Regions from separate parts of the Roseivirga sp. UBA838 genome, predicted to be linked through region 2. Evidence: riboswitches for the same ligand, from Rfam matches in the RefSeq annotation. Region 2 holds a riboswitch; the other holds the start of a gene.

Region 1 (11,915 bases), on a different contig from region 2:
ATATACGGCCGAAAGTTGTGGCATACCTACTCCGGCAATTACACGGGTTGTACAGATACTACCCGGGCCTACTCCCACCTTAATGGCATCGGCTCCGGCATCGGCAAGGGCTTTTGCCGCTTCGGCTGTAGCAATATTTCCTACTATCACATCTAAATTGGCAAATGCCTTTTTTATACGCTTGGCCGTATCAATCACCCCTTTGGAGTGCCCATGAGCAGTGTCTATGCTCACTACGTCTACTCCGGCATTGACCAGTGCCTGAATACGCTCGTCAATATCTGGAGTAACTCCAACAGCCGCTCCCACACGTAAACGACCGTACTCATCTTTACAAGCGTTGGGCCTGTTTCGGTTTTTAAGAATGTCTTTGTAGGTGATAAGTCCTGTTAACTTACCTTTTTCGTCAATAATGGGGAGTTTTTCAATTTTGTATTTCTCCAATACCCCTTCAGCCTCGTCAAGACCAATGCCCATTTTGGCTGTAATGAGGTTTTCGCTGGTCATTATTTCTCTGACCGGGGTGGTCATGTCTTTGATAAAGCGCATGTCGCGGTTGGTAACTATTCCTACCAGAAGCTTGTCTGCATCTACCACAGGAATACCACCTATCTTGTTCTCACGCATTATTTGCTCGGCCTCTCTGGCGGTGCTTTCTACGTGCAGAGTGATGGGGTCTAAAATCATTCCACTCTGAGAACGTTTCACCTTTCTTACCTGCAGAGCTTGTTGCTCCACAGTCATGTTTTTGTGAATAAACCCAAGGCCTCCTTCAAGGGCCATGGCAATGGCCAGCTTGTATTCGGTAACAGTATCCATAGCAGCCGACACCAATGGAATATTCAGTTGAATGTTCTTGGTGAGCCATGTTTTGGTAACTGTATTTCTTGGAAGAACTTCGGAGTAACCCGGCAGAAGAAGCACATCGTCATAGGTCAGTGCTTCAAAAAGGAATTTGTCAGTATCGAGTGGCATAGCAAATAAATACGTGGTTTTATTTGCCGGACAAAATTACGCAGATTGTAGGATTGAAAAAAATATGTTTCAACAAATAAATTTCAATCTTCTGCCTGGCACGTTCAGACCATAGTTTTAACCTTAAAGGTCTCTACTAATTTTTCCAGATCAGCTTCGGAGTTGTATAAATGTGGTGAAACCCGAATGGAATTTCCTCTAATAGAGACATAGATTCTTTGTATTTCAAAACGTTGCCTTACCTCTTCCATATTCATATGCTCCGGCAACCTGAATCCAAACAGATGTTCTCCCCTGAAGGCTTCATCTTCAATCTGAATACCCAAGTCTTTCAATTCTTTGAGATAAGGGGCTGTGATGTTTTTACAGTAGGCCTGAATGTTGGCCGGTCCCCACTCATTGATCTGACGAATGGCTCTGGTGAGCATAGGCGTAAGAATGAAATTGGCACTTTCGCCTACTTCGTAGCGGATTGAACCGGGTTGGTATTCATTCTGGTAATTAATCAGATTTCGAAAATCCTCACTATGAAGTCTGTTCATCCAGTTGTTTTCTATAGGGCTGCCTTCGTTAAAGTATTCTCCGAAATAGGCTACGCCCAAGCCGTAGGGCCCCATTAGCCATTTATAGCCTGCTGCAACTACGGCATCGGGCTTGAATTCCTGTACATTAAAGGGTAGGGCACCAATGGACTGTGTTCCGTCTATTACCAGAATGGCACCTACTTCATCGGCTCTTTTGCGAATGGCTTTCAGGTCGAATTTGGTGCCATCGGCCCAATGCACATGCCCGCAAGCAACCATTTTTGTGTTGGTATCAATGGCTTCAAGCAGTTTTTCATTCCAGCTTTGGCCACGTCCGGTTTTTAGTTGAGGCGCTGTTATATACTTAATGGTAATTCCTCTTTCTTTTTCCAGCGCTTTCCATGCATACACATTGCTGGGGAATTGCTCATCGGCCAATACAATGTTGTCTCCCTTACCGGCTTTCAGGTTTTTGGCCACATTGGCCAGTGCATACGATACAGAAGGCACAATGGCACATTGCTGTTCGGAGCGGGCATTGATGAGTTTGGCAAACTCTGTGCGGAGTGCGCGAGTATTATTAAAGAAGTCTTCCGGTTTTACAGAGGTGGGGTCGTCTTTGCCATACAAAGACCTAACGCCTACTTCGGCTACCGCTTTAAGCTGCGGAGACATATAGCTGCAGTTGAGATAGGTGATGTCGTCCGGTAGACTGAAGAGCTCTTTTTGATTAGTTAGCATTTTGGTTGATGATTAATTCCATGGAGTGTTCGAATGAAACTTCCGGTTCCTCCAAAATTCGCCCAATTTCTTCTCCGTTGCGCAAGAATATGATGGTCGGAGTTTTTCTAATGTCCCAGTTCTTTTCTTTCTCTAAGCGGCTTTTTTTATTTACATCTACCCCATACAATTCCAGCTGGTCGGCTATGCCCAATTCTTCACAAACTCTAATGAGTCTTGGTATTTCGCGGTTGCTATCATGACACCAGGTGCCCATAAAAGCCAGAATACGCAGCCCTTTGAGGTTTTTCTTCCTAATGTCTTTAAGGGTTTCTGTATCGACCAGATACGTTTTGTAATTGGTGTTGAACCATATTTTGTATGGCATTTTGCTCAGGCCTTCTTTGGTTATAGGCCCGTTCAAAATCTTATCTACATATTCAGATACGCTTTCGGTCTCTACATTGTATTCTTTTTCTTGTGCGGTGATAAACGTTGGGAATATTACCATTATCACTATCAGGGCCAGTATTGCTTTGAGCATTTCCATGTTTGTTTTTTCAACCAACGAAATATACCAATTAATCATATCTTTGGGCCATGCACCTAAACGAGATTTGGCAGGATATTGTCGCCAATGTTCAAGCTTTTGACTTTTGGGGCCTCATTGCTTTTGTTTCCGGAATTCTGGCCGTAGTTTACCTTATTAAGGAGAATATATGGACCTGGCCGTTCGGGATTATCTACACCATTATTTCCTTGTTTGTCTTTTATGAGTCGCGATTATATGGCGACTTGTTGCTACATATTTTCTTTTTGGTGCTGAATGTCTATGGTTGGATACACTGGATTAAGGGTAAGGAAAAGAAACAAGAAGCCCTGCCTGTTACCCGACTTTCGCTTGGTTCGGGTCTCACATACCTCGCTGTTTCAGGTCTATTTATTTACCTCTTTGCCCAGTTTTTAATGCAGCTGCCGGTGTGGTTCGAAGGAATTGATGCACCAAGCTTGCCTTACTGGGATAGTGCCACTTCTATGTTGAGCGTAACGGCCATGTGGCTTACGGCCAGAAAAAAACTGGACAACTGGTACTACTGGTTTGCCATAGACGTACTGGCTACGGGCATCTACTTTTACAAAGAACTTTATTTCTACTCTGTTTTATATCTGGTGTATATTTCAATGGCGGTGGCCGGTTACCTGGCATGGAAAAAGAGTATGCACCTCAACCCGATTAGCGAATGATTACAATTGCCGTAGTGGGGCCGGAAAGTACAGGAAAAACTACTCTTACTGAAGCTTTGGCCGCACACTATAAAACCCTTTGGGTGCCGGAATATTCAAGAGAATTTCTAACCAACCTTAACAGACCTTATATACAAAACGACCTTATTGCAATTGCTGAAGGACAGTTGCGTGAAGAAAGGAAGTATAGAAAGCAGGTAAAAGACTTACTGTTTTTAGATACCGACCTGTTTGTTATTAAAATTTGGAGCGAGTTTAAATATGGCCATTGCGACCCTTGGATATTGCAGCAACTATCCATGAATCAGGCCTCTTATTACCTGCTCACCTACTACGATGTGCCCTATGAAGAGGATCCGCTACGGGAAAGCCCCGAAAATCGTCCTGAGCTTTTCGATTTGTATGAAAAGGCCTTGAAAGAGTATGGGGTAGCATATGAGGTAGTGCAAGGTTCTTTTCAAAAAAGGCTGGAAACAGCCATTCAAAAAATAAATTCTATCCTATAGCACAACCAGTGCTTGCGTCAGGGTAAAATAGTTTTTCGTTTTTGATAAACTAAGTTTACTTTTGCGCCCAGTAATAGGGGTGCCTTTTCCCGTTCATTCGGGATGAAATACAGGCTGAGATTATACCCATAGAACCTGATGCAGGTAATGCTGACGCAGGGACGTGGTGGTCTAACGTTTTAGGTTGGCTTCCCCTAGCCGCCATTGTTGAACCATTAAAAATCAATTCAATGAAAAAGTTGTTCGTGGCATCGGTTCTAATGCTGATGTTCACACAGATGTATGCTCAAAGCAACATCAAAGGAAAAGTGGTAGACAGCACCACGGGAGAAGCTGTTTTTGGAGCCGGTGTTATGCTCAGTCCGTCACAGCAGGGTACCGTAACCAATGTGAGTGGAGAATTTGAGTTGCCCAATGTTGCATCGGGTAATTACACACTCATGGTATCTATGATTGGTTATGTGAAGCTGTCGCAAAAAGTAACTGTCAACGGAACGGTAGAGCTTCTGTTGGAGTTAGTGCCAGACACCCGACAGTTGCAAGATGTAATTGTTACCGGCACCAGGGCCAATGAAAAAACGCCTACCACCTTTACCAATGTATCAGCTGAGGAAATTGAAAAGCAAAACCTTGGGCAAGACTTGCCTTTCTTGCTTAACTGGACTCCCTCAGTAGTAGTTACTTCCGATGCCGGGGCGGGTGTTGGTTATACAGGCATTCGTGTGAGAGGAAGTGACCCCACACGAATCAACGTTACCATCAACGGAATTCCTGTAAACGACTCAGAATCGCAGGGAGTTTATTGGGTAAATATGCCCGATTTTGCATCTTCAACCTCTTCCATACAAGTACAAAGAGGAGTGGGCACATCGACCAACGGAGCCGGAGCTTTTGGCGCATCCATTAACCTTTTGACCAATGGAGTGAGCTCTGTACCGAAAGCTCAGGTAAACACCAGCGTGGGTTCTTACAATACGCAAAAATACAATGCCATTTACTCAACCGGACTATTGGCCAATAACTGGGCATTTGAAGGGAGATTGTCTCGTATAGCATCAGATGGCTATATCGACCGGGCCTCTTCAGACCTTGAGTCTTACTATGTTTCCGGAGGCTATTTCGGTAAAAAAACCAGTCTTCAGTTAATTCATTTTGCCGGAAATGAGAAAACCTATCAGAGCTGGTGGGGAACTCCCGAGGCTAGGTTGAGAAACGATGCCGCAGGCATAGAAGAGGTTATTGACAACAATGGCTACAACGCTCAACAGGCCGCCAACCTTAGAAACTCAGGTAGAACATTCAACTATTACCTATACGATAATCAGGTAGACGATTACGGGCAAGATCATTATCAGCTTCATTTTAGCCAAAATCTGGCCGAAGGTTGGAACCTGAACACTGCATTGCACTACACCCGGGGAGCCGGTTTTTTTGAGGAGTTCAAAGACGATGAAGATCTGGTAGATTATGGCTTGCAAGAAGTAACCGTAGGTAATTCTACCATTAGCTCCACAGATCTGATTAGAAGAAGGTGGCTCGACAATGATTTTTATGGAATTACCTACGACCTGAACTATGAGGCCTCTAAGGTGCAAGCCACCTTGGGTGGAGCATTTAACGAATATGATGGTTTGCATTTTGGCGAAGTAATATGGGCGCGCTATGCCAGCAACGGAGACATACGCCATCGCTGGTATGAGAGCCGCTCTGATAAAACAGATTTCAACACCTATTTAAAGGTAAACTTGCAGGCTACTGAACAACTCAACTTGTTTGCCGATGCACAAATAAGAACGGTGCATTACAGAGGAAAGGGGACCGATAATGATTTGCGCACTATAGACTTCGACCATAACTACACCTTCTTTAACCCCAAGTTTGGTCTTACCTACAACTTAAGTGAACAGACCGCTCTGTATGGTTCTTTTGCTGTTGGTAATAAAGAGCCTAACCGATCAGATATTATTGATGCTGTGCCAGGCACGGCTCCATCTCACGAAACCCTCAACAACATAGAGTTTGGCTTTAGAAAAAGAACGGCTAAGGCAGCTTTTGAGGTTAACTATTATTTGATGGATTACAAGAACCAGCTTGTACTAACTGGCGATGTGAACGATGTGGGGGCGGGTATTCGCACCAATGTGCCGGACAGCTACCGCATGGGGGTAGAACTGGCCGGAGGCATGCAAGTTGCCGAGTGGTTCAAGTGGCAGGCCAACCTTACGCTCAGCCGAAATAAAATTAAGGCCTTCGAAGAAATTATTTATGACTACGGGCCGGCCTTCGATGAGTTCAATGAGGTAAGAACTCAGTTTAACGATACCGACATTAGCTTTTCGCCAAATGTTATTGCGGGCGCACAGCTTACGTTCACTCCAGCGCAGTCGTTCGAAGTTAGTCTGTTGTCTAAGTATGTGGGCGATCAGTATCTTGACAATACCTCTAATGAGAATCGTAAAATCGATGCGTTTTTTGTCAACGATGTTCGCTTCAACTACACCTTGGCTACTCGCTTCATCCGCCAGATAGATCTAAGCCTGCTAGTGAATAACATTTTCAATGTAGAGTATGAGTCCAATGGCTATACCTTTGGTTATTATGGTGGTCTTGACTATGAGGTAAGAGAAAACTATTACTACCCACAGGCTGGTACAAACTTCCTTTTTTCTGTAGGGTTTAATTTCTAAGTCCAGCCTATTGTATTTCCGGTGATGGTAGCCCGAAAGCGGTTACTGTCACCGGAATTTTTTTGCCAACCGAAGGGTTTCAAAGTATGCCGATAGCTGATAGCCTGATGACGTGCCGGAGCTCTGTAAGGGCCAATTATTTTTATGCAATCGTTTACCTAAAAACTCATTCGGCCTTTCCTGCTTATCAACAGCGAATCTGCATATTGTACTAATTTTAAATCATCGCATTTGCGAACGCATTAATTTGGCTTAATTCGCAATATGTAGTGATTGGTATGAAAAAGTGATGTCATGAGAGAGACAGCCATTGGAATAGATATTGGCGGAACTTTTACCAAGTTTGGCCTGAGCGATGTGGAGGGTAATATCCTGATGGAAGGGTCCATTCCAACATATACCCACAAGGAAATTAAGCCTTTCCTCGATGCCTTGAGCCAGGCTATTCAGGAAAACCTGGATAAGCTGAATGAGCCCATAGAAATTATGGGGATAGGAATAGGGGCGCCCAATGGCAATTATTATAAAGGTACCATAGAATACGCTCCCAATCTTCACTGGAAGGGCATTGTTCCCTTTATAGAGATGTTTCGCGAGTACTTTGACCTGCCCATGGTGCTTACCAACGATGCCAATGCGGCCGCCATAGGCGAAAAGGTGTTTGGTGGAGCGAAAGACATGAACGACTTTATTGTGATAACTCTGGGGACTGGGCTGGGATCCGGATTAGTAACCCGGGGTAAACTCATTTATGGCCATGATGGCCTGGCGGGTGAATTGGGTCATACCAACGTGTATCCAGATGGGAGAGAGTGTAATTGCGGAAAACGAGGGTGTTTAGAAACCTACGCCTCGGCTTCCGGTATTAAACGGACCGTGTTTAAGTTGTTGGCTACCAACAATGTAGAAACGCCTCTTCGTTCATATACATACGAGTCGTTAACTGCGAAAAAGATTACGGAAATGGCACTGGAGGGTGATCCTATAGCCCTTGAAGCCTACGAATATACCAGTGATATACTGGGGCTGAAGCTGGCCGATGCTGCGGCTGTTACCAGCCCCGAAGCCATTTTCCTTTTTGGAGGCTTAGCCAAGGCAGGCGATATACTCATTGAGGCTACCAAAAAATCGTTTAACGAATATCTGTATCCTGGCTACAAGGGTAAGATTGAAATTAGGTTGTCCGACCTGATGGATAAGAATGCCGCGGTGTTGGGAGCCAGTGCGTTGGTATGGAGCGAAATTGCTCACAACGAAGGTATTCGTGTGCCCCAACAAGCCAGAGTCGTATAAATGTCTTCTCACCACATAGTTAGAGATGAGCAAGAACCCGCGCTGCTGATCGATGATGCTTCAGCCTTGCGTTTCGAGTTTGTTGAATTGTTGCTGGAATGGTCGCCCAAAGTAGTGGTGACGTCCAACGCAGTAAGGGCTGTGCTTAAGTGGGGAGTGAAAATAGATACCGTAATTGCCAGGCCCAATGAGGTAGAAGAACTACGGCCTTCTCTCAAAGCCCAGTCACCATTGCAGCTTTTGGTTTTCGATTCGGCCGATTTGCTGATTTCTGCTTTTATAGCCCTCAAAGATTTAGGACACAATGCGGTAAATGTGCTGGCCAATGCTTTTAATAGTTCTTGTCTGGATACCATTCGACTGTATGCCGATACGTTCGATTCGGTACTTTATTATAATGATCAGAAGTGGGTTTATTCCAGTCGTGGAGTGTTTCAAAAGTGGCTCAATATTGGCGATGTAGTTGCTGTACATCCTGTGGTAGAAGGTACTTTCTTTAAAACCGAAGGTTTTTATCAGAATCTGGAAAACGAGATGTATCTGGAACCTTTTGAGCTTACATGTGCTACAAATGGTAAGGCGAGAGTAGAGTCTAACCAAAGGCCTTTTTGGTTGATTGAAAGTATAAAGACGGATTTGTATCTTTAGAAGAGAAATAGCAAAGGGTGCCTGCTATATAAGCCGCACCCTTCAATCTTAACTAAACAAAACATCCTACATCATGTACCGTGTAGGAATAGAAATTTTCATCCGAACCAATACTTCTTTACCGTCTTTAACTCCCCGTTTCCAGGGATAAAGTGAAGCAATCTTACTTCTCAGAGTGTCGTGAACCTGTCCGAAGAAAAGATAGTAGGCCCTGTTTCGTTTGTCTGATCCGGCCATTTCGGTCAGCAGGTTGAGGTGCGAAATAGATTGGCCTCCCTGCACAACAAATTCAAAGTCGATGGTTTTCGGAAGCCTGGAGCGGTCGATTCCTTCGGGTAGTTTAATTTCTAAAGCAATGGTTTTAGCCAGGTTTTCAAGACCGCCCATTACCTGGGGTAGCACATCCACCTCTTCGGGAGAGAAAATACTGCTTTCATCATACTCTAATGAAACGGGGGTTGACTCATAAATCATCAGGTATTTGGTGTTTGGCAGTATTTGGTCTTTTAACTGTTTTTCTGTAAAAAGATCGGAGTAGGTCCATTTGTTTATGATAGTTCTATCAGAGTTAAACGTAATTCCGGTAGTATCTGCTAACAGGAGTCCAATTAGTTCTGATTGTTGAGCTTCATTAAGCTTAGCCACGAAAAGGGGATTATAGCCGGGCTTAAATGATTCGAAGTAAGGGTGGAAGTTATTTTCTTTAAAATATCGGTAAGCAATTTTTTTGTCTGGGTTTTCCGATTTGAGTAGGAGGAAGACCCGTTCGTGAGCAGTGGTTAGTTTGTTAATCCAGCCCGACTCGAAGAGACTGGCCAGAAGGCTTGAGTTTGAGATATTAGTTTGTTTAGAAGCACTTGTATCTGCAGAAACATCGAACTCAAAAGATGTTTGCTTTTCTTGAGACCAAAGAGAAGTCCAGGTGAGGCACCCAAAGGCTAGGAGGCCGTAAACAAGACTTAGCAGAATGGTTTTTCGAATGGTTGTTTTGTGTGTTTTCATAAGTTTTATCCGTTTAGATAGGCTGGAAATTCGCGCAAATGAATGGGATACGCCACCTTCGAAACCGGGCAGTGTCACTTTCAGAAGAGTTTCGGCATAAGACTCAAGAGGCACACTCTTTAGCACCCTATGGTCAACCTGAGCTTCGTGTAAGGTTTTTAATTCTCTGAGAACCCAGTATACCACCGGATTATACCAAAGTAGCGCCTGAAAGACTCTCATAAACATAAGGTCTATACTGTGCTTTTGTTGAATATGTACCTTTTCGTGTTGGTGTATGATGTGCCAGGTAGAGGCTGGGTAATTCTTAAATTGCGGTATAAAAATCCAACTCCAGTAAGAAAATGGTGCTTTAACAGAGGGATGTCTTAAAATGTTATTTCCAAGGATAACATCTCTACCCGACATGAGTTTCCAGATAAAGAGCCTGAGGATTTCTATAATCAGCAACAAGGCAAACAGGGCTAAACCAATGGAGTAAATGGTTATGAAGCTTTGCCTGGTAAAAATTGAAGGATTGGCCCTTACTGTTTTAGAATCTGTGTTTTTTGAGATGGATTGTGAGGGGCGAAGGCTTGTGGCAGTATTTTCAAGCTTGGTTTTAAGGGCAAGAGCCTCATGCACAATAATAGGTTCTTCTTCAGTAACCTTATATGAAAGGTAGGGAGCAATGGCACTCAGTATGAGAATACCCAAAACGAGTATTCTCCTCCATTGAAATTGCGTGTTATTCCGAAACAACATGAGGTAGGCCAAAAAGAGTATGCTTAGAATAATACTGACCTTTAAGCTCCAATAAAACACTGCATCAATCATTCTGCCTCCTTTTTGCTTTCCAGAATCTTAATGATTTCATCTAGCTCGTCAATGTCCATTTTCTTGCGATCGGCAAAGAATGAAACAAGGCGGGTGAGCGAACCTTCAAAGTACTTGCTCATTACGTTGCTCATGGCAAAGTCTGAATATTTGGATTTACTGATGAGCGGATAATACCTTTTGCTGTTGCCCATCATTTCGTGAGCAACAAAGCCCTTTTGTTCGAGCACAGAAAGTACCGTAGCTATTGTAGTATAACTCGGAGCATCTTTCTTAAACTCCTCCAATATTTCACGGGTGAAGGCCTTTTCAAGACGCCATACTATTTGCATTATGCGCTCTTCGGCTTTAGTTAGTTCTTTCATAATTCTTAATCTACTATAAATATAGTAGAATTACTATTTAAATAGTAGGTCTTCGAAAAAAATAGTAGAGATAGGTACCTATAGACAGCGTCTGGATTGCAGAGGGTTGGTGTTATTGGGGCTGTAAAGTTATATGACTAACTTTTGGTAGTTCCCTCACTAAAACACATACGAACCACCAATTTTCTTTAAACCATTATACTTTGTATGCTCTCACGCTCCACGCAGCAGCAGGCAAAGATGACTATGTTGTAATGATTGCTCAACTGAAAAAGGTGGACCAGGGTTTATGAAAAGGAGCCATTTTAAATCGAGGTATTATTGATTCTAGGCTTTCTAGATTCCCATATCAGAAATCTAAATACGAGCTCTTATCATTCTGTCTTTGCCTTGCATATCTTGCTTGAGACTCACATTTTGGTATCCCTCACTCTCAAGTAGCTTCATCACCTCATGTCCGTAGGTTTCATGTATTTCAAAATAAAGGCTTCCACCTTCTAAAAGTGCAGGCATAGCCTTTTGTGCAATTACTCTGTAGAACAACAAAGGGTCGTTGTTGGGTACAAACAAAGCCAGGCCGGGCTCATAATCTAGAACGTTGCTGTGCATTTGGGCTTTGTCCGATTCGGGTATATACGGAGGGTTGCTCACAATTACATGGTACCGGCCAATCAGGTTTTCTTGTAGTATATCCAACCGGCTAAAAGTTACATCGGCTTTTAGCTGTTCAGCATTTTTTTGTGCGAGAGCCAAAGCTTCACTAGAAATATCAAGACCTTCCACCTTCAAGCCTTTCCGCTCAAGCGCCAGTGTTATTGGAATACACCCGGTTCCGGTTCCAATATCCAAAACACGCACCTGTGAATCTTTCAGTTCTCCAATTCCCTGAATCACCCAGCTCACCAATTCTTCTGTTTCAGGTCGGGGAATCAGCGCTTCAGGGCCACACTTAAACCTACGCCCATAAAACACCCCAAAGCCAACTACGTGTTGTAGGGGAGTTGCTGCCCGGAGTAGTTTCAGGTCGTGTGACATCAGTTTTTCATCGAAATGCACCGGGCTGTTCAGAGCCAGTTTAATGCTATCTACATGAAAGCGATCGTGCAAATAATGCCGAGCCAATGAGGTAAGCTC
Region 2 (11,915 bases):
CTATAAAGCCACAGGTATTGATGATGACGATGTTTGCATCGTCCTTTTTAGATTCGTGAGTGGTTCTAATGCCATTTCCCCTCAATTGGGTCAACATAACTTCAGAATCCACCAGGTTTTTAGAACAACCTAGTGTTACAATGTTGACTTTATCTTTCTTCAGCCCCTTAACCTTCATGGTAATCAATGAATTTGGAGGGCAAAGGTAACAAGAATTGGCAAGTTTTAAGTTTTAGGTTTAACGTTCAAAGTTCGGTCACCCAGACATAAAACTTTGAACTTAAAACTTGAAACTAACCTCTTCTCTTTCTGAAAGTAATTGGTACTAACTCATCTGTTGGAAGACCAATTTGATAAAGCTCCCACTCTGAGTCGTACTTAGCCAGAATTTGCCGGATGCAGTCTACTCTGTCATCGCTTGGGTTGTCGCAGTCGGCCCAGTAGAATACTTCTACCCTGTAATTGTAAGAACGCTTTTGGCCGTTGATTTTTACTTCCACTTCAATGTCTTGCTCGCCAGAGATTTGCGGAATTTGTATAGCTATAGCACTCATAAGTTGTTCGTTAATGTACAAATGTTTTCTATCCGTTATTCTTGGAACAAGATGAGTGCCATGAATTTAATGTGTTGAAAATCAAATAATTATGATTTAATACACAAAGGGTTTGACCGATAAAGTGCAGTAAATTGTACGCAAACGTTCAGGAATTTGATATATTCCGAAGTAACACATTCAATATGAAAGCAACGGCATGCTTATTACTTCTTATTACTTTTTCCATTACCATTAGTTGTTCAAACTACTCTTCAAGTAGCATTGTAGAGGAGAAGATAATGGTGGACAGTCTTGTCAGTGAACAATTTCTTGAGAAAGAGATTGGTTTGGCTCCCTTTATAGTAGGCTCATATTTACTCATTAAGCAAGATCAAAATAGGGCTGATAGGGTGGTTTTTACTGTTTACAATTCATCTGATCTTGAGTTTTTAGGTGAGATAGGTGAGCGGGGAAGGGAAGGGCCTGATACATTCTATGGAGCTAGTTACTGGGGTCAATATTTAGAGAGAGATGGAGATTATTTGATTTGGGTAAATGACCCACCAAGGTTTAGGATAAGTCTTATCAATATTACCAAGAGCCTTCAACAAGGCAAGACCATAATTGAAAGAAAAGTGACACATAGACCCGAATATGACTTTATGAATGCACTTTTCGTTGTTGACTCAGTGGGTTTAGTAGGTCATCAACCTGGTTATTATGACGGAACCAATATGGCTCCCTTGGTAATGTTAAAGAACGGTGAAATTAAAGCCTATGGTGAGTATCCCAAAGTCAATAATATACTTGATGAGGAACGATGGAAAAAATGGGCAAACTTTAACAGTGTTTCTCTTTCAATGAAGCCTGACCAATCTCGTTTTGCCGTTGCAATGGATTACTATGATCGGTTAGACATTTTCGACAGAGATGGACAATTTATTATGTCTTACCGAGACCCTGAAAAGTATGCTCTTTACAACTATTCAGACATTATTACACCCTCGAAATCTGTCCCTAGGCAGTACAGGGATTATTATTATGGAACGGCTGCCACGAAAGACTTCTTATTTACACTCTATTATGATGTTTCTGTGGAAAAGTGGGCTGAGTTTCACCCTACCACTATTCGCATTTTTGATTGGGAAGGAAACTTAAAAGCTCAGCTGGCCTGCCCTGATAAACTTTGGAATTTATCTGTAGATGAGGAAAATGGATATCTATATGGAGGTTCCTATCAGCAGGAGACCCTTTTTAGATACAATATTGAGTCTGTGTTGAAAGCGCTAAAGGCTAATCCTTGAAGGCTAATCGATCTGTCTATTTCTTAAAAAGAGAGTCTACAAACTCAGCTTTATTGAAAACCTGTAGATCTTCTACCTTCTCACCAACGCCAATGTACTTCACAGGGATTTTGAATTGGTCTGAGATGCCAATCACTACTCCACCTTTGGCTGTGCCATCGAGCTTGGTAATGGCCAAAGCAGAAACTTCGGTGGCTTTGGTAAATTCTTTGGCCTGAATAAAGGCATTTTGACCAGTAGAGCCATCGAGCACCAACAGAATCTCGTGAGGAGCTTCAGGGATGAATTTCTGCATCACGCGTTTGATCTTCGTCAGCTCGTTCATCAGGTTTACCTTGGTATGAAGCCTTCCGGCAGTGTCTACAATCACAAGGTCGGCACCGGTTTCAACCCCTTGCTTTACGGCATCGAAAGCTACTGCGCTTGGATCAGTATTCATGCCGTGTGCTACCACGGGTACGCCCACTCTTTCGCCCCAAAGCTTTAACTGGTCTACAGCTGCGGCTCTAAAGGTATCGGCAGCACCCAGTACAACAGATTTACCTTTGCTCTTGAATTGAGCGGCTAGTTTGCCAATGGTGGTTGTTTTACCCACACCATTCACACCTACCACCAAAATAACATGTGGTTTGTGGCCTTCAGGTAGTTTGAAGTCGGCAAGATCCTGGGTATTGTTTTCGGCTAGCAGTTCGGCAATTTCTTCGCGCAAAATGCGATCGAGCTCGGTAGTGTTCATGTACTTGTCTCGTGCCACTCGTTCTTCAATGCGCTCAATAATCTTTACGGTAGTTTCTACACCAACATCGCTGGTTATTAGTATTTCTTCCAGCTCATCGAGTACTTCATCGTCTACCTTAGATTTTCCGGCTACGGCACGACCGAGCTTACTAAATAAGCTTTCTTTAGTCTTTTCGAGTCCCTGATCGAGCTTCTCTTTTTTCTCTTTAGAAAATAAACCGAATAGTGCCATAACAGTAAGGTTTGATGAAGTTATCTTATATAAGCCTATATAGCTAAAGTACGTTCCCGAAATTATTTCGGAATATATTCTCCCGTATACAAAGATTCTGAAACTAGCTTGTTTGCCGACAAAAGCAGGTTCAGAATGACGAAAAGAATAGTAAACAAAAAAGTCCCTTAACGGGACTTTAATATAATTGATAAATGCAATTTCTTATTTATCGGCTAAAACAGATTTAACCATATCTTCAGTAACCATCTCTTCTTTAAAGGTATATGCACCAGTTTTAGGAGATTTTACTGCTTTGATCACTTTGGCGTATTTTACACCACCTTCTTTCTTTAGGGTTGCAACTACTTTCTTAGCCATGATTACTTAATTTCTTTGTGAACGGTATGTTTCTTCAAAATTGGATTGTATTTCTTCAACTCCAATCTTTCAGTTGTGTTCTTTCTGTTCTTGGTGGTGATGTATCTAGATGTTCCTGGCATGCCGCTTTCTTTGTGCTCTGTGCACTCTAATATCACCTGAACTCTATTGCCTTTCTTAGCCATTTCTCTATGCTTTCAAAATTCGGACTGCAAATATAGGGAAGTGATTCTGATATTAAAACCTAAGAATCAAAAAATCTTTAAAATAAATACACTGTCTTTCAGGTAGATGACCCTGCCACACTACCCAAATGTTGGCTGCTAATTTGGCCATGGAATTCGAATATATGAAATTCTGCTTACTCCCACATTTTCAGTCGGTTTAGGTATAAATAGGACTCTACAAAATGGCGGTGTTCTTGCGTTGTCATTTTTTCCAGAAGTTCTAAAGACGACACGTAAGTGGCCAGATTGCCGTTTGAAGATGAAAATTTTCCATCTTCAATATAGGTTACAAGGCTGTCGTTCTGAACCAGCAGTTTGGGGTAGTCTTTCTGTAATTGTTCTCCTCCGCCAATCCAGGTTACTATTTTCTTTCCATTGGCAATGCCAGACGCTCCTATGAGCTGAGCTCCCGCACAATTGCTTACCGTGTAGGTGGTTTCTTCATTTTTGGCTCTTATAAACTCCAGAAGTGTTTGGTTGCGCACCATAGACCACATATCGTAGGCACTGGGCACAAAGAGCACGTTGAGAGAGGGCGCAGTGGCAAAAGTATAGTCGGGTATTATGGTTAGTCCCTCTTCGGTGGTTATCGGTTCGGGAGTTTGGGCAATGGTGACGACATTGAACAGCGGTGTGCCATCTTGATCGGGTTTGGAAAAAACATCCATTGGAGCGGTGACCTCTGTCATTAGTACTCCTTCAAAAATGAGTAGCCCTATGATGGGTAACTCATTGTTGAAAGATTTAGAGGGCAGGTTTTTGTGATCCTGGCAACTGATTAGGCCACAAAAGATAGTTAGTATGAGTAGGCTGGTCTTTTTCATAGTGCTCAATTGATGGGTTTGTGAGTGCTAACGGCTATTCTGTTCCAGCCATTAATGGCCACAACAGTCATAATTACCTGAGCCAGGTAGTTTTCGCCAAGAGTGGCGACAGCTTCATTATAGGTTTCTGTGCTTAGGCCTCCTTTATGTATTAAGGTTACCTCTTCGGTAATTTTCAACACAATGCGCTCTTCCGGTGTAAAAAGTGTGGTTTCTTGCCAGGCATTTAAGAGAAAAAGCCTCCTGGCAGTTTCACCATCTTTAAGAGCCTCTTTGCTGTGCATGTCTATGCAAAATGCGCAGCCGTTAATTTGCGATGCCCGCATTTTAATCAGGTGAACCATTTTGCCGGAAATTCCACAGTTTTTTATATAGTTCTCCAGGGCAAACATGCCTTCATAGCTCTTTGGCTCAACTTCTTCAATCTGAATTCTCTTGTTCATTTGCTTTTGTTTTGAGCAAATGTATAGGCCCTGCGAACCAAAAAACTTGAACTGGTTTAAGAAAGCTTCTCCGCCCTTATTTTGCTTAAATACTCCGGGGTAAGGCCCAGGTAGGTGGCAACCATATACTGAGGCACCCTATTGACAAACTCAGGAAAGTCTCTTCTAAAGTGATTAAATATTTCCTTTTTCGAATAGTCGAAAACATATTTGGTGCGAACTACAGAGGCTCCGTAGGCAATTTCGTATACGTTGCGAAAATATACTTCCAGTAAAGGATGGGCCCGGAGGAGCTGTTGGTAGTTGGCGTAAGAGATATGCCATAATTCGCTGGGTTCAATAGCCTGAATGCTTAGATCTGTATTCTTCTGGTGGTGAAAGGCCAGAAAATCAGTAATCCACCAATCTTCAATGGCAAACATAATGGTCTTTTCTACTCCTTGGCGATCGGTAAAAAAGGCATGCACACATCCTTTTGCTACAAAAAAGAGGTGATCGCAGAGGTGGCCTGAGTGGGTTAAATTCTCTTTCTTTTCTGTAGTTATGGGATCGAAATAGCCCAAGATCTGGCCGAACTCTTCTTGAGAAATACCCACAAATCTATTGATGTGCCGGAATAAGGAGTCTTGCATACAACAGTGGCTTTGGCAGTTGCTCCTGCCGTAAATTAATGCTTTAGGCTTTGTAAAGGTAACTGAAAGTCTACTAAAGCCGGTCTTTAAAATGCTTTAGCAGCAGGTTGTTCACCATTTCTTTGGTTAGGGGTTTACTCATAAAGGTTTTTATGTTCTCAATATCCTCTGCCCTGTGTTTGTCGTCCGGGTTTAGAGAGGTGGTGAGCATTACTACAATTACATTGCCTTTGTATTTGGGGTCCAGCTTGTCATACTCCTCAATAAACTCCCAGCCGTTCATGCCGGGCATGTTAATGTCCAGAAAGATAAGATCGGGCTGAGGATGCTCTCCGCCTACTTTGGAGGTGAGGTAGTCTAAAGCGGCCTGCCCACTTTCAACAGCTACTATATGGTTGGTGCATCCTATTTGATTGATGACGCGCTGATGAAAGAAGTTGTCAGATTCGCTGTCATCGATGAGCAAAATAGAGTTGAGTATGGGCTTCATGGGTCATAGTTTTGGTAAATAAAAATAGAAAGTGCTGCCCTGGTCAGGCTCAGATTCAACCCAGATTCTGCCCTTGTGCACCTCAGCTATCTTGCGGCAATGGGCCAGGCCAATGCCGGTGCCTTCATAAGCTTCTCTGGAATGAATACGTTGAAAAATGGTGAAGATCTTTTCCTGGTGTTTTTTAGATATACCAATACCATTGTCTTGTATGGCAAAGACCCATCCGTTGTCTTCTTTTGCAGTAATTTGAATTTGCGGGGCTACCTCCTTTTTTCTGAACTTAATAGCATTGCTAATGAGGTTTTGAAATAGAAGCCGAAGTTCTGTTTGGTAACCTCTTACCTCGGGCAGCTCACCCAAAACCAGGGTGGTGTGGGTAGATTCCAGTACCGAAGAAAGATCTTTCTGAATATGAACCAGAAGACTATGGCAGTCTACCATGGTAAGCTGCCTTTCCTGACCTATTCGGCTGTAGTCCAGTAAGTCCTTTACCAGTTGTCGCATTCTGGTAGCCGACTCGCTAATGAATTTCAGGCTTTTTTTGCCTGTATCGTCTAGCTTGGTGCCGTAGTCTTCAACCAGAATTTTAGTGAAGTTAGTAACGGTGCGCAGTGGTTCTTGCAGGTCGTGAGAGGCCACATAGGTAAACTGTTCCAGCTCTTTGTTTTTGTGGGCCAGTTCCCGGTTGTGCTTTTGTACTTGTAAACTTAACCGAGAGTGCCGTATTCCAATAATGTACATAACCCATATGGCCAGCGTAGAAATGCCACGGTTTGCAAAGGCCATCCATGTGGTTTGGTTGTTGATGGTAATAAGCGGGATTAACCAAATAAGTATTGAGATGAGTATAGAGAAATAAAGTAGTGTTTTAGGCTTTTGGCTTAATATGACTGCCATTGAACAGACATACAATATACCCACGGCTACTCCAAGAGGAATGATAAGATCTACGGCAAATACTACAAGAATCATGAACAAGCTAAGCTGAACCTCCCGGGTTGGTCCTGAAGACTTTCCGGGCCCCAACAGGGTACTGCTTTGCAAGTTGTATTGAGTAATCATGTTGCACCTATGTTTCTATTAAATATAGAAAATTAAATAGATTTACGACACTAATCGCGCTAAGTTACAAATGAGGGTTTTGTAAGCTGCCTGGGGTCGTTGAGCAGGAGTCTATTTTTAAGGAGTTAATTCTCTCTCCATTTGAGCCAGTCGTTGCGCAATATTCGGTACACAAAGTTCAGTTTGGGCGCTTCACCATAGTAGGCTACCTCAAGTTCATCGATCTTTTTTGCCCCCAGTTTTTCAATAGAAGATTGCGATCTAAAGTTTTGTGCACCAATGTGAAAATCGACCCGGCTGATATGTTCAAATAAGTAGTCCAGCATCAGGGTTTTAGTGGCATGGTTATATCCCTTTCCCCACCTGTTTTTAGCAAAAAAGGTATAGCCTATAAGTATGCTGTTCTGCTTCGCATTGTAATCGTATAGTCTGGTGCTTCCAATAACATCACCCGTTTGGCTATCTATAATTTTAAAAGCCCCTTTGCTTTCTATGGCTCCCTTAAAAAAGTTTTCGAACACCGGCTTCTGCCATCGGTTTTGGTTAGGGTGTTGTTTCCAAAGCTCCGGGTCGGAGGCTACTGCATAAAGAGCGTCAAAGTCGGAAGGAAGTAATGGTTCCAGGCGCACTTTTTCATTGGCCAAAGAGGGTTGCAGGCTAAAAGTCATGAGCTAAAGATAATCAGGCTTGGCCATATACAATGTAGCTCTCCGGGTGTGGCTGTTATAAAATATTTTCCGGAAAAGAGGAGCAGCGTTTTGCAAACTGCTACCGCTGTATACCTTTGCATTAGTTAATGTTACAACCGGGGTGTTGTGTCGGAAATTCGGCACGGCTGAGATTATACCCGCTAACCTGATCTGGATAATGCCAGCGTAGGGAATTGTAATGATGTCCATTATCATTATCCTTCTGTTTTTCAGGCATTCATCCGATCAACAATACTGTTGATCAATGAGTAATATTGAAAAAAAGCAAAAATTCGATGTAGCCACCGGTGAGTTGCGCAACTGGCAGGGGCGTAAGGAGTGGTTCTTCAATCGCGATGACACCGATCATTACGAAATGTACTACGAAGGCCCTTATAAAAGGCAAGAGGTGTGGCAAAAGAAAACCCTGGAAAACCTGATAAAAAGCGATTCAAGGGTGAAAACCCTTCTTGAGTTTGGCTGTGGTACCACGCGTTTTACCCGGTGGTGGAAAGAAATAGGTATAGAGGCCACAGGGGGAGATATTTCACCATTTATGCTGGGGCAAGGGGTGCATCTCTTTGATGGCGACCTGGTGTTGGCCGACTCGCACCATATGCCCTTCAAAGATCATAGTTTCGATGCCCTGGCCTTCGTTACCACATTTGAGTATTACAAAGACCCTGTGAAAGTAATTCGCGAAGCCGTTAGGGTAGGGAAGTACGGAATCATATTTGGTATGATGAACCGCAACACGCCCAAGCTTGTGAGGAGGCGTGTGCAGCAGGTTTTTGGCAGAAACAACTACTATGTTACGGCTCATTTCTACACGCCTTCCAGTCTTAAAGAACTTATTGATGAAGCATTGTTCGACAGAGATTATAGCATAAAGTGGCAGGCTACCGGGCTGCCCAAGTGGTTTCCGGTGCAGCAGTGGCACCAGCCTTATGGCGACTTTTTTGGTCTTCATGTTCAACTCAATGATGTGTGATGGCGGCATTCGTAGATGAGAGTGGAAAGGTAGATGAACAGGTTTTCAAGTCGGAACTGTTTCCTTATACCGGTGCGGCTAGCCAACGAGTTATTCAAGGGCCACAGTTTGGTGTAGATACCGCAATAATAGACTTGGGTAATGGTTTGGCTATGGCCACCTCCAGCGATCCGCTATCGTGGATACCCTCCATGGGGGCAAAAGCCTCGGCCTGGCTTTCTGTGCATTTGCTGGCCAACGATATGAGTACAACCGGCCATGCTCCGCAGTTCGCTCAGTTTGTCCTTAACCTGCCTACAGCCATGGGGTTATCAGCCTTTCAGGACTATTGGCGACATATCCATGAGCTTTGCGAGCAAATGGGGGTGGCCATTACAGGGGGGCATACCGGGCAAATTGAAGGACAAAACTCTACCATAGCAGGAGGAGGAACTATGTTTCTTACAGCTCCCCGCGACCAGATTCTTAGCAGCAATGGTGCGCAGCCTGGCGATAGCATTATACTCACTAAAAGCATGGCACTTTCCTCTACGGCCATTTTGGCCATGGCCTTTCCTGAAAGTGTGAGCCGGCATTGCGGCACGGAGGTGCAGCAGCAGGCTGAATCAAATTTTTGGAATCTTTCGGTGCTCAAAGAGGCGCGGTTGGCCGCTCAAACCCTGGGAATACAAAAAGGGCTACAGGCCATGCACGATGTAACGGAAGGGGGAGTGTTGGGGGCAATAGCCGAAATGGCCGGAGCATCCAAGTGTGGTGTAGACCTGCTGGGAGAGGCTTTGCCACTAAAGCCTGAAGTAGATGCAGTGGCTCGGTTGTTTGAGATTGACCCGAGACTTTCCATTGGAGCGGGAGCTATGGCCATGGCGGTTAAATCCGGCTGCGAAGCGCAACTTATTAAAGCTCTCGAGCAGGAAGGTATTCCGTCTGCAGTGGTGGGAAAGTTTACTCCGCAACAGGGAGTTTATCGAATAACAGAGGCTGACGGAAGGCAGTCTGAGTTTAGTGTAGAGGGTAAAGACCCTTATTGGGGAGCTTTTTTCAAAGCCCTTAAAGCCGGGTGGAAATGAAGCGGTTGGAGGGTGTTTATCTAGTGGCCGATCCGGCCATGCAAGGCAATCTGCTGTTCAGTAAGCTTCAAGAAGCGCTCAGGGCGGGTGTCGATGTGTTGCAGCTATGGAACCATTGGCCCCCGGAGTTTACGCATAGCGACAAAATACAATTGGCCAAAGAGGTTGTAGACATGGCCGAGCCGTACGGTACGCCTGTCTTAATGAATGAAGACTGGGAACTTGCGCTGCAGTGCAATGCAGCCGGAGTGCATTTTGATACCATACCGCAAGATTGGCCTGCTATAAAAGAGGCTTTAAAGGGGCTTCTGGTAGGATTTACGGTGGGCAACAATGTGGAAAGAATACGGTGGGCGCAAAGTGAAGGGGCAGATTATGTGAGCTTTTGCGCTTTATTCCCTTCCGCTTCTGTAGACAGCTGTGAGATAGTGAGGCCGGAAACGGTACTAATGGCGCGATCCATTAGCTCCCTGCCTATTTTCCTGTCCGGGGGCATTCGGCCCGATAACCTCAAAAAACTTGCTCAACTGCCCTTCGATGGTGTGGCCATTATTTCCGGTATTATGAATACGGAAGATCCTGCCGGACAAATTGGTGTCTACAGAGCGTTACTCCATAAATTGAAAGCAATAAAAAAGAATTAGCAACCATGCAAAAATCAATGCTTAAAAAACTGTGCTGTCCTATTGATAAAAGCGATTTGCACATAGATATATACAATGAAGATGAAACGGGCGAAGTACTGGAGGGGCTAATGGTATGCCCAACTTGCAAGCGTTATTACCCCATTATTTATAGCATTCCCATAATGACCCCGGATGAGTATCGTCAGAAGGCCCTCGAAGCGCCTATGATGGAGCGGTGGGGTATTGATGTGGGCAAAGAGGAAGACGGAACATTTTTGCTCGAAAATCACCGGCCATTGCTTAAATAACTTCGGTTTGCACCATACGAAATCAAGGTCCGGATAATCGAAAGCTCATCCGGCTTTGGTGGTCATCCAGCCCATGTAAATAGCCGACTGAAAGAATCGTAGCGGAGAGGTAAACCCTGCCTGAACAAGTAACTCACTTAGCCGCGGTTCGGAAACATGGTGGAGTTCGTTGGCAATTCGGTTGATTCGCTGCTCAATTTCTTCCGTAGTCACGTCTTCAGGAATCATGGCACGCAAAACGTTTAGGTTTCCTTCTATTTGTTGACTGTCGCCAGTAATGTCTAAAAGAATTAAAGGAGCTCCCGGGGTCAACCGTTGAGCAATTTGCTGCAACAGCTCCAGCTTGCTACCATCATCTTTTAGAAAGTGCAGTACCAGCAGCAGGGTGGAGGCACCATACCGTTCGCTGTCTTTGAGGTTTTGCACTACTCCCTCAATGAGCTTTACGTTGGAGTAGGGCTGCAACTTCTGGCGAGCCTGATCAATCATTTCCGGAGAAGGGTCTATGCCTGTAATATCCCAGTTCTTATGAACCGAAACCAAAGGCTCAATTTCGTTGCCGGTGCCACAACCTACCACCAGTAGTTTTTGCTCCTTCAGCGGAAGCAATAATTTGGGTAAGAGGTTCAAAAAGTATCTGTAATTAGGGATCCAGGTTTCAACAAACCGGTTGTAGCCGGCCGCTCTTTGTTTTTCGAATAACTCTACAGCGCTCATGGTTGGGGTGGGTTTACTATGCTCATAAACCCATGTTCTTAGGCAAGAGTTGCAAGAAGTTTGAAAAATACCTCTACATCTAAGGTTTTTGGGTTATTGTTGATTTTGAGGATGTGGTTTTTTGTTGTGTCGCTCCATCTTTTACGTGTACATGAGGTCTTTTTATCTCGAGAAGAAATTGTTCTCAGGTTGAGCAACAAGAGCATAGTTAGTATTTTTTATCTCCTCAAGATGCTTTGAATCCATATTATTTGCCCAGAATAATTCAAGTAAGTTACCGAAAAGAGATTGTTGAAATGCGGTGAAACCATAAAAACAGGTCTTCTTCCTTATGATTACTTTTCTGGTTATAGTAAGGCCAAAATGAGGGGCTGATTAAGCTTAATGTAGCGAATGGTTTACCGCTTGAGTTTGAGCCATACCGGGGTTCCTGCATTGTCTATAAGCTTCCTTTCCATGGTACCATCTTTATTCACCATATAGGTGTGATAATTGCCACTGGCATCTTCTCTGGCAAATATAAGTTTAGAACCATCGGCCGACCATGAGGGGCTGGAATCGCGGGCGGGGTTTCGGGTGATGCGTCTTTGGTCGGAGCCGTCTATGTTCATTATATAGATCTCGTGATTTCCATCTCTGTCCGACATAAAGGCAATCTGTTGGCCA

The links. Region 2 has a riboswitch for thiamine pyrophosphate ahead of B3O12_RS00090 (class I SAM-dependent methyltransferase). Riboswitches for the same ligand answer to the same signal wherever they lie in the genome.
Region 1: it holds a riboswitch for thiamine pyrophosphate, as region 2 does, so the genes downstream of both, B3O12_RS02485 (TonB-dependent receptor) here and B3O12_RS00090 (class I SAM-dependent methyltransferase) in region 2, are expected to answer to the same signal.

The regions. Positions count from the first base shown of each region.
Region 1 is NZ_DBHC01000008.1:123,184-135,098, reverse strand. Features, by position in the region: gene guaB (IMP dehydrogenase) at 1-975, opposite strand, end outside; gene B3O12_RS02505 (aminotransferase class V-fold PLP-dependent enzyme) at 1,080-2,240, opposite strand; gene B3O12_RS02500 (thioredoxin family protein) at 2,230-2,808, opposite strand; gene pnuC (nicotinamide riboside transporter PnuC) at 2,820-3,464, shown strand; gene B3O12_RS02490 (ATP-binding protein) at 3,461-3,970, shown strand; TPP riboswitch at 4,036-4,150, shown strand; gene B3O12_RS02485 (TonB-dependent receptor) at 4,201-6,657, shown strand; gene B3O12_RS02480 (ROK family protein) at 6,952-7,950, shown strand; gene B3O12_RS02475 (hypothetical protein) at 7,951-8,598, shown strand; gene B3O12_RS02470 (M56 family metallopeptidase) at 8,665-10,416, opposite strand; gene B3O12_RS02465 (BlaI/MecI/CopY family transcriptional regulator) at 10,413-10,781, opposite strand; gene prmC (peptide chain release factor N(5)-glutamine methyltransferase) at 11,139-11,915, opposite strand, start outside.
Region 2 is NZ_DBHC01000003.1:1,289-13,203, reverse strand. Features, by position in the region: gene rimO (30S ribosomal protein S12 methylthiotransferase RimO) at 1-178, opposite strand, end outside; gene B3O12_RS00145 (hypothetical protein) at 294-554, opposite strand; gene B3O12_RS00140 (hypothetical protein) at 740-1,840, shown strand; gene ftsY (signal recognition particle-docking protein FtsY) at 1,857-2,810, opposite strand; gene B3O12_RS00130 (DUF4295 domain-containing protein) at 3,015-3,170, opposite strand; gene rpmG (50S ribosomal protein L33) at 3,173-3,355, opposite strand; gene B3O12_RS00120 (DJ-1/PfpI family protein) at 3,532-4,221, opposite strand; gene B3O12_RS00115 (carboxymuconolactone decarboxylase family protein) at 4,227-4,664, opposite strand; gene B3O12_RS00110 (Crp/Fnr family transcriptional regulator) at 4,721-5,296, opposite strand; gene B3O12_RS00105 (response regulator) at 5,370-5,786, opposite strand; gene B3O12_RS00100 (sensor histidine kinase) at 5,790-6,851, opposite strand; gene B3O12_RS00095 (GNAT family N-acetyltransferase) at 6,977-7,519, opposite strand; TPP riboswitch at 7,648-7,750, shown strand; gene B3O12_RS00090 (class I SAM-dependent methyltransferase) at 7,806-8,531, shown strand; gene B3O12_RS00085 (AIR synthase-related protein) at 8,531-9,598, shown strand; gene B3O12_RS00080 (thiamine phosphate synthase) at 9,595-10,242, shown strand; gene B3O12_RS00075 (Trm112 family protein) at 10,260-10,532, shown strand; gene B3O12_RS00070 (class I SAM-dependent methyltransferase) at 10,578-11,249, opposite strand; gene B3O12_RS00065 (TolB family protein) at 11,648-11,915, opposite strand, start outside.